One region of the Hymenobacter cellulosilyticus genome, then DNA from elsewhere that is predicted to be linked to it. Evidence: riboswitches for the same ligand, from Rfam matches in the RefSeq annotation. Region 1 holds a riboswitch; each other region holds the start of a gene.
The links. Region 1 has a riboswitch for S-adenosylmethionine ahead of MUN79_RS10550 (phosphoadenylyl-sulfate reductase). Riboswitches for the same ligand answer to the same signal wherever they lie in the genome.

Region 1 (3,253 bases):
CAACTTTAGCGGGCAGGGCAGCCCCGCCCTTACCGGCTCCGACATTGCCACGCCCCTGCTCTTCGACCTCTTCAATACGCTGGCCTATAACTCGCCCAACAACTGGTTTCAGCCGCCCGCCAGCCTCGATTTTCGTCTGGTATGTGCCGAAACCGGCCGGCCGCCGGGTGAGAACTGCCCCAACCAGCTTATCGACTACTTCCTGCCCGGCGTGTCGTCGGGGTTGCGCTGCCAGCACCAGAAGGAGGTGCTGCTCTCGGCCGACGCGCGGTATGCCTACTGCCGGGCCTGCGCCCCGGCCACGGGCTACCGGCGGGAAATGTACCCGAATCTGCTGCCCGAAGTAGCCGCTTTCCGCGAGGCCCAGGGCATTCCGTACCGGCGCCGGCCGCCCCACAATCCCGGCTGCCAGCTTGTGCGCGGGGGCCGCGAAAAGGCGCCCAGCATCATCTCCCCGCTGGCTAATACCGAGTACGTGCTCAACAAAGGCGAGCAGCAGCAACTGCTTTTGAGCTGCACCACCGACAACGAGGTGCGGCAGGTGTCGTGGTACATCAACGACCAGTTTTTGCGCACTGCACCGGCCACCGAGCGGGTATTTTTCCGCCCGCCAGCCGGGGCCCTCAAGATTTCCTGCGCCGATGACCACGGCCGCAACACCGACATCCGCATTGTGGTCAACGAGCTGTAAGCGGGCAGAAAAAGATAAGTAGCCTCCTCGATGGGCCGGCTTTGCTCAAGCTGAGGCCGGACCGAAAATGCGGTTTCCGTAGTGTCACTGAATGGACCGCTCGACTGGTTTTTTGGCTGGCAGCAGCACAGGGTGCTTCTGATTCTACAATTCTTTATTCCTTGGCTTACGGCAGTACGCGGGGTATTTTATTGTCCACAGTTTACTGCCAATTACCTCGCTGCCAGGATAGGGCTCTACTGCCCACAGGTATGATTCACCTTACCTGAAATAACGCCAAACAGGCCACTACTAGGTTTAAACACAGTAAATCGGCAGAAATTTATAGCCAAATGATATGCTCGTTATTACTTTAAGTAATACACGTAATTTATACTAACACCCGTGTGTACTTCTATCTAATAGCCTATAAAATAGTCCATTACCTGCGTTATTTTCGAGACAATAACACTTCTCCGCGTTATAACTTGCAATTATAAAATTCATGCTATTACCTTTGTACTACCAATTCTTTACCCATCAAAGGATTGTTTTTATACAGAGGCGTGGAGAGACAGGCTCAACGAAGCGCCGGCAACCATCCGCAAATGCGGAACGGTGCCAAGTCCTGACCATATAAAAACAACAACGTCGTGAAAACCTTGTCCAACGCCCGCACTATTTCGCCCACCTCCGCTGCCCTACAGCATGGATGTTGTGGCATGATGTGCTGTCGGTGTTGTTAGCCGGTCACGCCCTTTGCTTTTCCTGCCCGTGCCCCACGCTCCGCTAAGCTGAGCTGTTTTCGCACAACCCTTTTCTCGACTACCGCAGGCTAGTCTGCCTGGATTGGCACAACCCATTTGTGCGCCGGGTGCCCCGAAAGCCGGTAATTCCGCTCCGGAAAAGCCATATTCTCTTCGCATCATGCAAGTAGCCTCAGAGGCGCTGGTTTCGAGCCTGCGCCAGCAGCTCGCCGGGCGTTCTGCCCTAGAAATACTCTCGGAAGCTGCCGCGCAGTTTCCCGGCCAGGCCATTTTCTCGACCTCCTTCGGCCTCGAAGACCAGATCATTACCCACCTGATTTTCGAGCACAATCTGCCCATCAAGGTCTTTACGCTCGATACGGCCCGCAACTTCCAGGAAACCTATTCCACCTGGAATAAGACGCTGCTGCGCTACGGCAAGACCATTGAGCCCTACTTCCCCAGCAGTCGGCCGTTGAGCAACTGCTGCTTGAAAAAGGCCCCAACAGCTTCTACGAAAGCGTGGAAAACCGCAAGGAGTGCTGCGGCATCCGCAAGGTGGAGCCTCTGCGGCGCGCTTTGCTGGGCCAGCAGGCTTGGTTTACCGGCATCCGGGCCGAACAGTCGGCTAACCGGCAGGACATGCACGCGGTGGAGTGGGACGGCGGCCACCAGCTTATCAAGTTTCACCCGCTCTTCGACTGGACCTTTGAGCAGTGCTGGGACTTTGTGCACAAGCACAGCATTCCCTTCAACCCGCTGCACCAGCAAGGCTTCGTGAGCATCGGGTGCGCGCCCTGCACCCGGGCCATCAAGGCCGGGGAGGATTTCCGGGCCGGGCGCTGGTGGTGGGAAGACCAGTCGGCCAAGGAGTGCGGCCTGCACAGCACCCACAACGGCCCCGACCCGGTGGTGGAGCCGGTCAACGCTTCGACTCTGTAACGACTATCCATTCATACATCAGCGGGCAATCGGGCCTGCCGCGGCACTTTAGATTCTCTAGTATGAGTACCCCTCACTTCGATTACCTTGACCGGCTGGAAGCCGAAGCCATTCACATTCTGCGGGAAGTAGCAGGCCAGTTTGAGCGGCCGGCTTTGCTGTTCTCGGGCGGCAAAGACTCGATTGTGCTCACGCGTCTGGCCGAAAAAGCCTTCCGCCCCGGACGTTTCCCATTCCCGCTGGTGCACGTCGATACCGGCCACAACTTCCCCGAAGTGCTTAAGTTTCGCGACGAGCTGGCCGCTGAGCTGGGCGAAAAGCTCATCGTGCGCAGCGTGGAAGACACCATTAAGCGGCAGCGCCTGCGCGAGCCGGGCGGCAAGTTTCCGAGCCGCAACCCGCTGCAGACTTACACCCTGCTCGAAACCATTGAGGAGTTTCAGTTCGATGCCTGCATCGGGGGAGCCCGGCGCGACGAAGAAAAGGCCCGGGCCAAGGAGCGCATCTTCTCGGTGCGCGACGAATTCGGCCAGTGGGACCCCAAGCGCCAGCGCCCCGAGCTCTGGAACGTGTACAACGGCCGGATTCAGAAGGGCGAGAACGTGCGCGTATTCCCGATTTCCAACTGGACCGAGCTGGATGTGTGGCGCTACATTCAGCGCGAGAATATTGCCTTGCCCAGCATCTATTTCGGCCACCCGCGCACCTGCGTGGTGCTGCCCAGCGGCCAGCTTTTGGGCCTGAATGAGCACCTGCGCCTCGACGAAAACGACGAAATCGTGGAGCGGCAAGTGCGCTTCCGCACCGTGGGCGACTCGACCTGCACCGCGGCCGTGGAAAGCGACGCGGCCACCATCGACGACATCATTGCCGATCTGCTGCTAGCCAAAGTCAG
Region 2 (3,253 bases), 1.2 Mb from region 1:
TCCGACTCCCGCATGGTCTGGTGGAAGGTAACGTGCATGGCCGAGGAGCTCAGATGGAACATGGCCTTGAAGGCGGTGCTGGGTTTGAGCTCGGCCCAGGTAGGCGTGTCCAGGTAAAAGCCCTTGTCGCCCCAGCCGAAGCCCACGTACTGGGCCGAGGCGTCGCGGGCCGGCGTGTTTTCGAAGGGCACCAGCGTGGTCCAGTCGATGTAGGCGGTGCGCACCGGCGTCACGATATCGGTGTGCACGCCGTTGGAGAGGATGTAGATATCCACGTCCTCGGTGCGGTCGGCGTCCTGGGTGTTGACCGGAATGCGGGACAAGGCAAAGGACGAGGCCACGTACAGGCCGGCAATGCCCACGAGGGAACCAAGGGTGTAGCCGGTAATTTTCAGGGCGGTTTTTACTCCTGGATGCATAGGGTGGAGGTGGGCCGGCAGCGGCTAAAGATGCTGAAGAAGCCGGGTTAGGTTGCTGGGGTGAGTTCTGCCGCCCGCAGCGGGGGGCAAAATGGTGGTGCTGGCACCTACTGCTTTTTCGGGCATTAGGTTAAGCTGCCGGACCTTTTTGCCCCGGCTAAGGTAATAGCCCGGTAAGCCCCGCGGGGGAATTTCGGCGCGGCGGTTGCAAATCCGGGCCGGGCTAGGCTACCTTTGCGCCATCAATTCTTTCTGCCCAAAGGATTGTTTTTATACAGAGGCGCTGAGAGACAGGCTCTTTGACGCGCCGGCAACCCCCGCAGCTTCGCGGAACGGTGCCAATTCCTGCCCATATAAAAACAAGTTGCCGTGGATTGCTTCCCTAGCCTGCCCGTTTTCGTTTCCGTTGCTACCGTGCCCGCGCCTCCCGTTGGGGCCCGGCACGCTGTAAGCGGGTGTTGTTGCTGTTGCTGAAGCACCGGGCGCTAGCCCCTGCGGCCCCCGTGCCGCCCGGCCCTCGTCTGGGCCGACCACCTCTTTCCTGACTTTCTCTTTTCCGGTTGCGGCCGGGCCCGGCGCCTTTGCGCGGGCCTCGCGCTGTTGCAGCAGCCAAGCTGCCGCAGCCGGAACCCTTTTCACTTCTGAGCGGGCCGCGGCGCGTTCCTATCCCTGGTTATGTTAAAAAAATCACTGGAGCTGCTTCGCTTGGAAGCAGCCGAAACGGGGGCCGGCACCCTGAAGCGCAGCCTGGGCGGCTTCAGCCTGGTAGCCATCGGCATCGGCGTTATCATCGGGGCGGGCTTGTTCTCGCTCACCGGCATTGCGGCGGCCAACAACGCCGGCCCGGCCGTAACCTTGTCTTTTCTGGTGGCGGCCGTGGGCTGCGCCTTCTCAGCCTTGTGCTACGCCGAGTTTGCCGCCATGGTGCCCGTGGCCGGCTCGGCCTACACGTATTCCTACGCCACTATGGGCGAGCTGTTTGCCTGGATTATTGGCTGGGATTTGATTCTGGAGTACTCGGTGGGGCCGCTGCGGTGGCCATCAGCTGGTCGCAGTATCTGGTCAAGGTGCTCGACAACTTCAACCTGCACATTCCGCCCCAGCTGGTAATGTCGCCCTTCGAAACGGCCAAGCTGGCCGACGGCGGCACCGTGTCGGGCCTCGTGAACGTACCGGCCATGCTTATCGTGCTGGCCATTACGGCCATCATCATCCGGGGCACCTCGGGCTCGGCCTGGTTTAATGCCCTGGTCGTGACGCTGAAGGTGGCCGTGGTGCTCGTGTTCATTGCCCTGGGCTGGCAATACATTGATCCGGCCAACTACCAGCCCTACATTCCGGAGAATACCGGCACGTTTGGCGAGTTTGGCTGGAGCGGCATCCTGCGCGGGGCCGGGGTGGTGTTTTTCGTTTTCATTGGCTTCGATATTGTGGCTACCATGGCCCAGGAAACCAAGAATCCGCAGCGCAACATGCCCATCGGCATCATCGGCTCCTTGCTGGTGTGCACCGTGCTCTTCATTCTCTTCGGCCACGTGCTGACGGGCGTAGCCAACTATAAGGAGTTCAAGGACAGTGCCGCGCCCGTAGCCATTGCCATTGAGAAAACGCCCTACGGCTGGCTTTCTTCGGCCATCATCATTGCCATTCTCATCGGCTACACCTCCGTTATCCTGGTGGATTTGATGGGGCAGAGCCGGGTGTTTTTCTCCATGTCCAAGGACGGGCTCCTGCCCAAGGTGTTTTCCGAAGTACACCCCGTATTCAGCACCCCGCACAAGTCTAACTTGCTGTTGGGGCCTTTATCAGTTTGTTTGCCGGCTTTGTGCCCATCTCGGTGGTCGGCGAAATGACTAGCATCGGCACCCTGCTGGCCTTCGTGATGGTGTGCCTGGGCGTGCTCATTATGCGCAAGAAGGAGCCCAACGCCCCCGCGGCTTCCGCACTCCTTGGGTGCCGGTAGTGCCCATACTCGGCATCCTTACCTGCCTGCTGATGATGATTTCGTTGCCCCTCGACACTTGGCTTCGTCTCTTCGTGTGGCTCGCCATCGGTCTGGCCATTTATTACGGCTACGGCAAGAAGCACAGCAAGCTGGGCCAGGAGCAGGTGGCTCAGTAACGTACTGCCCTAGCCATCAAAAGACCTCGGTCGGCATCCTACAGCACTGTATGATGCCGACCGAGGTCTGTTTTTTATGTCTGTTCACACGTGCGAGCAAGCTCCGAAAATGTAACGCGAAGTTTCACTTTGCGACGCGTTGAACAAAGTCTACCTGGCCATTTGCAACGACTTGCTAAGAGCAGCTTCACGTTACCAGTTTAGCGCCTGAGCAGCTTGCGCAGCAGGGGCTGGGCTTCGGGCACCAGGCCCAGTAAGAGCAGGATTCCGCCATAAAGCACTGTGAGCACCGTGCCCCGCATGAGCATGGTGAGGAACTTGGAAGGCAAGGTGGGCAGCAGCCACACCAGCAGGCCCGCGCCGGCGGCCACCAGCAGAATCACGGGGATGCGCCAGGTGAAGGGCTGCAGCCGGTAGCTGTACCATACAAACCAGGTGCGGGCCGTGTTGATGCCCACGATGGCAAAGAGCGTGGCCAAGGCCGAGCCCGTGATGCCCAGGGGTGGAATCAGCAGGCGGTTGAGGAGGATGGTGATGCCGGCCAGCGACAGGTTGAAAATCAAATCGAAGCGGTAGCGTGGGGAGGTCACCACGATCAGGCCGTTAACGCCCGTGATGCCGTCGTAGAGGCGGCCGGCCAGCAGCAGCAGCACGGCCGTGGTGCCGGTGGCGTACACCGGGTTTTTAATCAGAGAGTAAATAAAGTCCAGGTT
Region 3 (3,253 bases), 510 kb from region 1:
GGCGCGCATGTTCTCGTCTTCGACGTTGCGCAGCCACCCGCCAAAAACGGGCATCCAATATCCGTACCGCATGACTTAGTGAATAGAAGCCGCAACCGGCTGTTGAGCGTTTGAAACAGTAGTCTTGGCAACGGGCTGGGCAGCGGCAGTCGTCCCGATCTGGGTTTCCAGGTAGTCCACAAAGCGGGCGTAGGGGTCGAAGCCGACCACGTTCACGGCATCGGCCACGAAGTTGGACAGGGCGTTGATGTCGTAGAAAAGCACGTCGCCGGTCCGGTCGTCAATCAGGTACTCGATGCCGCCCACGTCGATTTTGGCGGCGGCCACGATGCGCTCCACGGCTTCGATTACCTCCGCTGGGGGCGTAAAGGCTTCCACCTGAATGCCCTTTTTGGGTGCTTCGGTCAGGCAGAACTCAGCCGACTGCTCCTCGGGAATCTGGCAGATTTCGGCCGGGCACAGGTTGAAGCTTTCCCCGGTCGTAAACACCTTCATGGCGTAGAGAAACTTGCCGTCGAGGGTTTCCACGCGGTGAATGTTACCACCGCGGGGCGTCACGTACTCCTGCACCAGGGCCGTCTGGTCGATGCCCAGATCAATCTGGTTGGCTTCGACGGCAGCGTGAATACCTTCAATCGTGTCGAAGCGGATAATGCCCGCGCCACTGCCGCCAATGTTGACTTTCACCACAATGGGGAACTGCAGTTGCTGGGCGGCGTCGGCAATGCGGGAGGCGTGGTTGACCACGAAGGACTTCGGATATTTCAAGCCCAGCGAGGCAAACAAGGAAAGCTGGCGGGCCTTGTTGGTTTCGATGGCCGTAGCGGCCGAGCCGTTGATAATACGGGTGCCGATACGCTCCAGGTGAGTGGCAAAACCGGCCGTGTGGAAGATGCCCTGGCCGTGGCCGCGCAGGTAGGCGGAAGAGCTCATCCGGTTCACAACCAGGGAGTAGCGGCTCTCCTGTTCGGCCGGGTCAAAGAGGTGGTGGGCCGCGTCAATTTTCTCGTAGGGCAGGCCCCGGCGGTCAAGCTCGGCAAACAGGGGCTTAAACCATTCGGGGTGCTCGTAATAAATGCCAATCGGCTTTTGGGGCTGGGCCATGGGGTTGTAATAGAAAAAGAAGTGTGACAAGGGAAGGGCCCGGCCGCAGTAGCGCGGCAGACGGGTAACAGCCGCCGACAGCTTAGCCGCTCTAAAGACGCTTAGCGCCGAAAACCCCACAGGCCAACCCGACAGACGCGCCGCAACGCAGCGGGAGCTGTTTGGTTAAAGCCAAGCAAGGCAGGGGACGCAGCAGGCTACAAGCCAGGGCGGCAAAGCAAAACCAACACAGCGGAAACTGGCTGGTCAGCCGGCAGGGGAGAAGTGGGCGTGACTAGCAACAACAGCCAGCGCCGGCCAGAGGCCAACAACAGACTGCGGCAGGAGCAGACTGGGGCTGGGCTACGAAAGCAGCGGAGAAGGCAGAAAAGTTGTTGGCAGTGTCCACGGCAACTTGTTTTTATATGGTCAGGACTTGGCACCGTTCCAGCTCATCACTGGGGGTTGCCGGCGTATCGTCGAGCCTGTCTCTCCACGCCTCTGTATAAAAACAATCCTTTGGTCAGAAAGAATTGACTCTGCAAAGGTAAGGCGATGCACGGCACAGTTACAATACCCCGGCCGGGCCCCGATTTTCCTGCCTTCTTAGCGCAGAGTAGCCTATAAACAGCAAAGCCCCGCAGAGGTTCCGCGGGGCTTTGCCGGATAACGTCAATGAGTGGCTTTCAGCCGCTAGGCGTCGGTTTTGGCTTTCACCTTCACTTTGTTCTTGCGGGCTTTGCGCGGGCCGTGCGCCACAGAAAAAGCCCTGGGCCTAGCTGCCAGCACTTGCTCGGCCGCCACGCGCTGCAGAGCCACGGCCTGTTCGGGCAATAGGCCCAGCGCGGCGGCGGCCTCTTCCCGAGAACCGAGGCGGCGCGGGTCATAGTCGGTGATTTCGCCGAACAATACGCAGGCACTCAGGTAGGCCCCGGCCGTGCCGGGGTGGTAGTTGTCTTCGCCCCACAGGTCGAGCTTGCCGGGTTCGGGCTGGTAGGGGTTGCGCTGGGCCACGCCGGTTTGCACGGCCCGCAGCCAGGCGTCGCCGGCCGGGGCCACGCCCGCAAACCGGCCATTAGCGCGGGCTGCTTCGTAATAGCCGCGGTGCAAGTCATGGGTCATCGAGTCGAGGGGCAGGCCGGAGTAGGCTTTGCCGGGTAGGTAGGTCTGGTCGGCCCGGGCCCAGGTCTGGTAGAAGTACAGCCGGGCCGCGGGGTTGGCCGTGTGCACGGCCTGCTCGATGCGGGTCGAATAGTCGCGGAACGTGCTGGGCCGGCCGCCGCGCCGGGTGGGCAGGGGCCACATGCTGTGCTCCTGCAGCACCACTGTGTGCCAGCGCGGCTGCTGCAGCGTGAGTTGGGCGCTGTCGTAGTGCAGCTTCAGCGACTCGCCGTTGATGCACTGAAAATGCACCTCATAGGGCAGGCCGGCCTGGTCGGCAAACTTCTTGAAAATAGCCGGAATTCCGCCCCATTCCCCGGTTTTCTGCTTCCCAACCCGCTCAATGGTAATAGCGCCCGAGTTGTAGCTGAATACCGGATTGTAGCGGCCGTGCAGAAAGCTGTTGCCCACAAACAGGATGGTTGTGGGAGCTGGTGCCCGCTGGGCCCGGCTGCCAACGGGGCCACCTAGCAGGAGTGTAAGCAGGAAAACAGCACGGAGCAGACGAAGCCGGGGCCAGGTACAAAGCATAGCAGAGACGACACACGGCGCAACAGGCCGCAACGGAAGCTGCAAAAGTACGGGTTTGCCGGTGCTACCCGCGCTGGTCAGCCGGCGCCGTGGTGTGCTGTGCTACCAGGTCCGACTCGGCCGGGGCCCCTGCACCCTGCAAAGCCAGCTGGTGGCGGGCTTCGTCGAATTCGCCCTCACTTTTGGCAATGACCAGGGTGGCTACCCCGTTGCCGATAACGTTGGTAATGGCCCGGGCTTCACTCATGAATCGGTCGACGCCCAGCAGCAGGGCCACGCCTTCCACCGGAATAACTTTGGTAGCCGCCAGCGTGGAGGCCAGCACGATAAAGCCCGACCCCGTGACGCCGGCCGCGCCCTTGCTGGTCAGCATCAGAATGCCAATCAAGGTCAGCTCCTGGGTGAGGGAAAGCTCGATGCCGAAGGCCTGGGCCAGAAAAATTGTGGCAATGCTGAGGTAGATGCTCGTGCCGTCGAG
Region 4 (3,253 bases), 2.0 Mb from region 1:
GCGGAAAAAGGAAGTTTTCTCCCATCGTGCTCAGGCACTCCTCCAGGTAATCATAGGCCAGTTCGTTGCCTCCTTTCTCGGGTTTGAGCAGTGCTTCCAACTCCTCTATCTGGCTTTCCTGGTAGGCCCCGCTGAGCTGATAATCGAAGCCGGCCACGCGCAGCCGACCTTTGCCCAGCAGCGGTAGCACCGCCTGAAATTCCTGGGTGCCCGTCCAGACGCCGAATACGCTAGACTCAATAGCTTCCCGTACCGCTGCGCCGCCCGTAATCTGGCGCTGGGCCATATCCAGCTCATAAAAGCCGCTTTCGAAAGCTACGGTGGTAAAGCCCAGGCGCTGCTGCAAAAAGCGTATCAGCCGGATTTTAGCCTCGGTTACGTTGCCTTCCCCGTGGGTTGGCTCCCCCAGCATGACGACTTGGGCCGGACCAATTTCCCGTACTAAGAATTCCAGGTCGGCAAAGCTGGTATCAGCTGGGTTAATACTACGAATAGGGTGCGCCAACAAGGAGGGTTGGGCCTGAGCAACAGAAACCACCGCCGCATACAGCAGACCAACGGCTAACCAGCGAAGGATAGAAAACATGACTATAGACAAGCGACGCAAAGAGTATATAGCGCTAATCTAATAGGTTTTAGTAAGCTCCTGCCCTCACTAAGCAGGATCAGGTAGGTAGAGCCGCAGACTCACAATACTATTTGACGCACGAAAAAGGCCGCTTCCTGGAGCAGGAAGCGGCCTTTTGACAATTGGCGGAACGAAAAACTATTCCTTTTCGAGGCGCAGCTCAGCACCTTCGGGGCTTTTCATGGTGAGCTTGTCGTCGGTCAGGGTTACTACGTCGAAGCTGTTGCTGGTAGCGGCACCGTCGGGGTCAGCGTGATTTTCTTGCCGGGCTGGTCGAAGGTATACTTACCGTTTACGGCTCCGGCCGGCGAAGTCATATTGTACTGGCCGTTGGCGAAAAACGTGATACGCTCGTCCTCCTGGGTGTCGGTCTGCTTTACCTTGTCGCCGCCGGCGCTGAGCTCTTTATCGGTTTTCCAGACTTTGCTCTCGGTACCGTAGAGCATATTGACGCCTTCAACTTTGCCTTCCTTGCTACCACAGGCAGACAGGAACAGAACAGTCAGCATCATCAGGCTGGCGAGCAGGCGAAAGGAAGTGGGGAGAGTTTTCATGGTGGAAAAGGGTTTGGAGAAGGGATTAAAACGACAGCGCCGGCTCGCCAAATAGCGGCTAGCGTTGCGGTTCTTACGGGGCAAAATCCAAAGAGTTAGGGCCGGCAGCGTTGGGCTTGGCGGGCCACAACCAATTTACCCTGAGGGCGTACTAAGCCCTGATACCGTGGCCGTCAGGCACATGCGGTAGCGTCTACTCCCCTCACCTTAACCGACACATAACCATGGGACTGTTCGATTTCCTCAGCAATAAAGGCGAAGAAAAACCGGTTCAGCCAGCGGCCAAGCCCGCCGCCGGAGCCACCGATTTTTTCGGAAATAATAACGCCGCTGCGGCCCCCGCAGCGCAACCTACCGCCGCAAAAGGCGACTCTTATACTGTGGTAAGCGGCGATTCGCTCTCGAAGATTGCCAAGCACCACTACGGTGACGCCTCCAAGTGGCACCAGATTTACGAAGCAAATAAAGCCATTATTGGCGCTAACCCCGACCATATCGAAGTGGGTCAGCAGCTAACGTTACCTACCCTTTAGGTCCTTTTTTGCAGAAAAAGGTTGGAAACGCCGTCCGAGCTTCGGGCGGCGTTTTTTTCGTCCATTTTCTGGAAAAAATAAAAAACTTTCCCCGGAATTTGGTCTTTTCAATTCCAGGTGTACATTTGCAGTCACCAACCCGGTACTCTCCCAGAACGATGGGACAGTTTGAAAGAATTTATACAGAAGCGGCGAGAGAACAGGCTCCCTGACCCGCTGGCAACCTTCATCTGATGAAAGGTGCCAATTCCTGCCCGCATGGCGTAAGGCCTGCGGGAGCTATAAGTCGAGTACCATGGAAAACAACCCTGCTTCCGCTTTCTTTACCCCGTCCGCGTCAGCCGCCTCCGTGCCGGCTGCTTCGCCGATGGGTTTGCGCATTTCTGCCCCTGGGTTTTCGGCCCGGCTGGCCGAACGAATGCGAATGTGCTGTTGGACCACGTGTTGTTGCTGTTGCTAGCCCCTGAGCGCCTAGCTTCTCCCCTCCCCTCCTTTTTTAGGCTTCCCCACCGCTTGCGGCCCTTGCGGGCCCGCTTCGTCGCAGGGTTTGGCCTGGCTCCGTTGCAGCCTTTTGCGGGCTCCGGATGTATTCCTGGTTGCCGTCGCCATGACCTCAACCAGCTGACAATCTGAAACTTCATTCCAAAGACTTTCTAACTCAGCCTTATCATGTCCACGCAAGCCCTGCAATTCGAGACCCTGCAACTCCACGCCGGCCAGCAGCCCGACCCGTAACCGGAGCCCGCGCCGTGCCGCTCTACCAAACGACTTCGTACGTGTTCAAAAACGCTGAGCACGGGGCCAACCTGTTTGCCCTGAAGGAGTTTGGCAACATCTACACCCGGCTGATGAACCCCACCACCGACGTGTTTGAGCAGCGCGTAGCAGCTTTGGAAGGCGGCGTGGCAGCTTTGGCTACGGGCTCGGGCAGGCTGCCCAGTTTATTGCCCTAAACAACATTCTGCAGGCCGGCGACAATTTCGTGAGCAGCTCCCACCTGTATGGTGGTACTTATAACCAGTTTAAAGTGGCCTTCAAGCGCCTGGGCATCGAAGTGCGCTTTGCCGACGGCGACAACCCAGCCTCGTTTGAAGACCTGATTGACGAGAAGACTAAGGCTATCTACCTCGAAACCATCGGTAACCCCAGCTTCAGTGTACCGGACTTTGAGCGAATTGCTGCCATTGCCGAAAAGCACGATTTGCCGCTGGTAGTGGACAATACGTTTGGGGCGGGTGGCTACCTGTTTCGCCCCCTGGAGCACGGCGCCCACATCGTGGTTGAGTCGGCCACGAAGTGGATTGGCGGGCACGGCACCAGCATCGGCGGCGTGATTGTGGACGGTGGCAAGTATGACTTCGGCAACGGCAAGTTTCCGCAGTTTACGGAGCCATCCGAAGGATACCACGGCCTCATTTTCAATGACGTATTCGGCAAGAACGGACCGTTTGGCAACATCGCCTTTATCATCCGGGCCCGGGTAGAAGGCCTGCGCGACTTTGGCCCGGCCATCAGCCCCTTCAACTCCTGGCAGCTGC

Region 2: linked by a shared signal. The riboswitch ahead of MUN79_RS16610 (amino acid permease) and the one ahead of MUN79_RS10550 (phosphoadenylyl-sulfate reductase) in region 1 are both predicted to bind S-adenosylmethionine.
Region 3: linked by a shared signal. The riboswitch ahead of MUN79_RS13090 (ATP-grasp domain-containing protein) and the one ahead of MUN79_RS10550 (phosphoadenylyl-sulfate reductase) in region 1 are both predicted to bind S-adenosylmethionine.
Region 4: linked by a shared signal. The riboswitch ahead of MUN79_RS01030 (O-acetylhomoserine aminocarboxypropyltransferase/cysteine synthase family protein) and the one ahead of MUN79_RS10550 (phosphoadenylyl-sulfate reductase) in region 1 are both predicted to bind S-adenosylmethionine.

The regions. Positions count from the first base shown of each region.
Region 1 is NZ_CP095046.1:2,159,407-2,162,659, reverse strand. Features, by position in the region: gene pbpC (penicillin-binding protein 1C) at 1-691, shown strand, start outside; SAM riboswitch class I at 1,222-1,313, shown strand; partial or broken gene MUN79_RS10550 (phosphoadenylyl-sulfate reductase) at 1,598-2,358, shown strand; gene cysD (sulfate adenylyltransferase subunit CysD) at 2,421-3,253, shown strand, end outside.
Region 2 is NZ_CP095046.1:3,387,214-3,390,466, forward strand. Features, by position in the region: gene MUN79_RS16605 (TIGR02117 family protein) at 1-419, opposite strand, end outside; SAM riboswitch class I at 687-779, shown strand; partial or broken gene MUN79_RS16610 (amino acid permease) at 1,095-2,540, shown strand; gene MUN79_RS16615 (oligosaccharide flippase family protein) at 2,741-3,253, opposite strand, start outside.
Region 3 is NZ_CP095046.1:2,673,278-2,676,530, forward strand. Features, by position in the region: gene MUN79_RS13085 (LLM class flavin-dependent oxidoreductase) at 1-72, opposite strand, end outside; gene MUN79_RS13090 (ATP-grasp domain-containing protein) at 76-1,134, opposite strand; SAM riboswitch class I at 1,502-1,595, opposite strand; gene MUN79_RS13095 (hypothetical protein) at 1,777-2,775, opposite strand; gene MUN79_RS13100 (dicarboxylate/amino acid:cation symporter) at 2,840-3,253, opposite strand, start outside.
Region 4 is NZ_CP095046.1:200,095-203,347, forward strand. Features, by position in the region: gene MUN79_RS01015 (erythromycin esterase family protein) at 1-586, opposite strand, end outside; gene MUN79_RS01020 (hypothetical protein) at 838-1,182, opposite strand; gene MUN79_RS01025 (LysM peptidoglycan-binding domain-containing protein) at 1,407-1,715, shown strand; SAM riboswitch class I at 1,891-2,003, shown strand; partial or broken gene MUN79_RS01030 (O-acetylhomoserine aminocarboxypropyltransferase/cysteine synthase family protein) at 2,385-3,253, shown strand, end outside.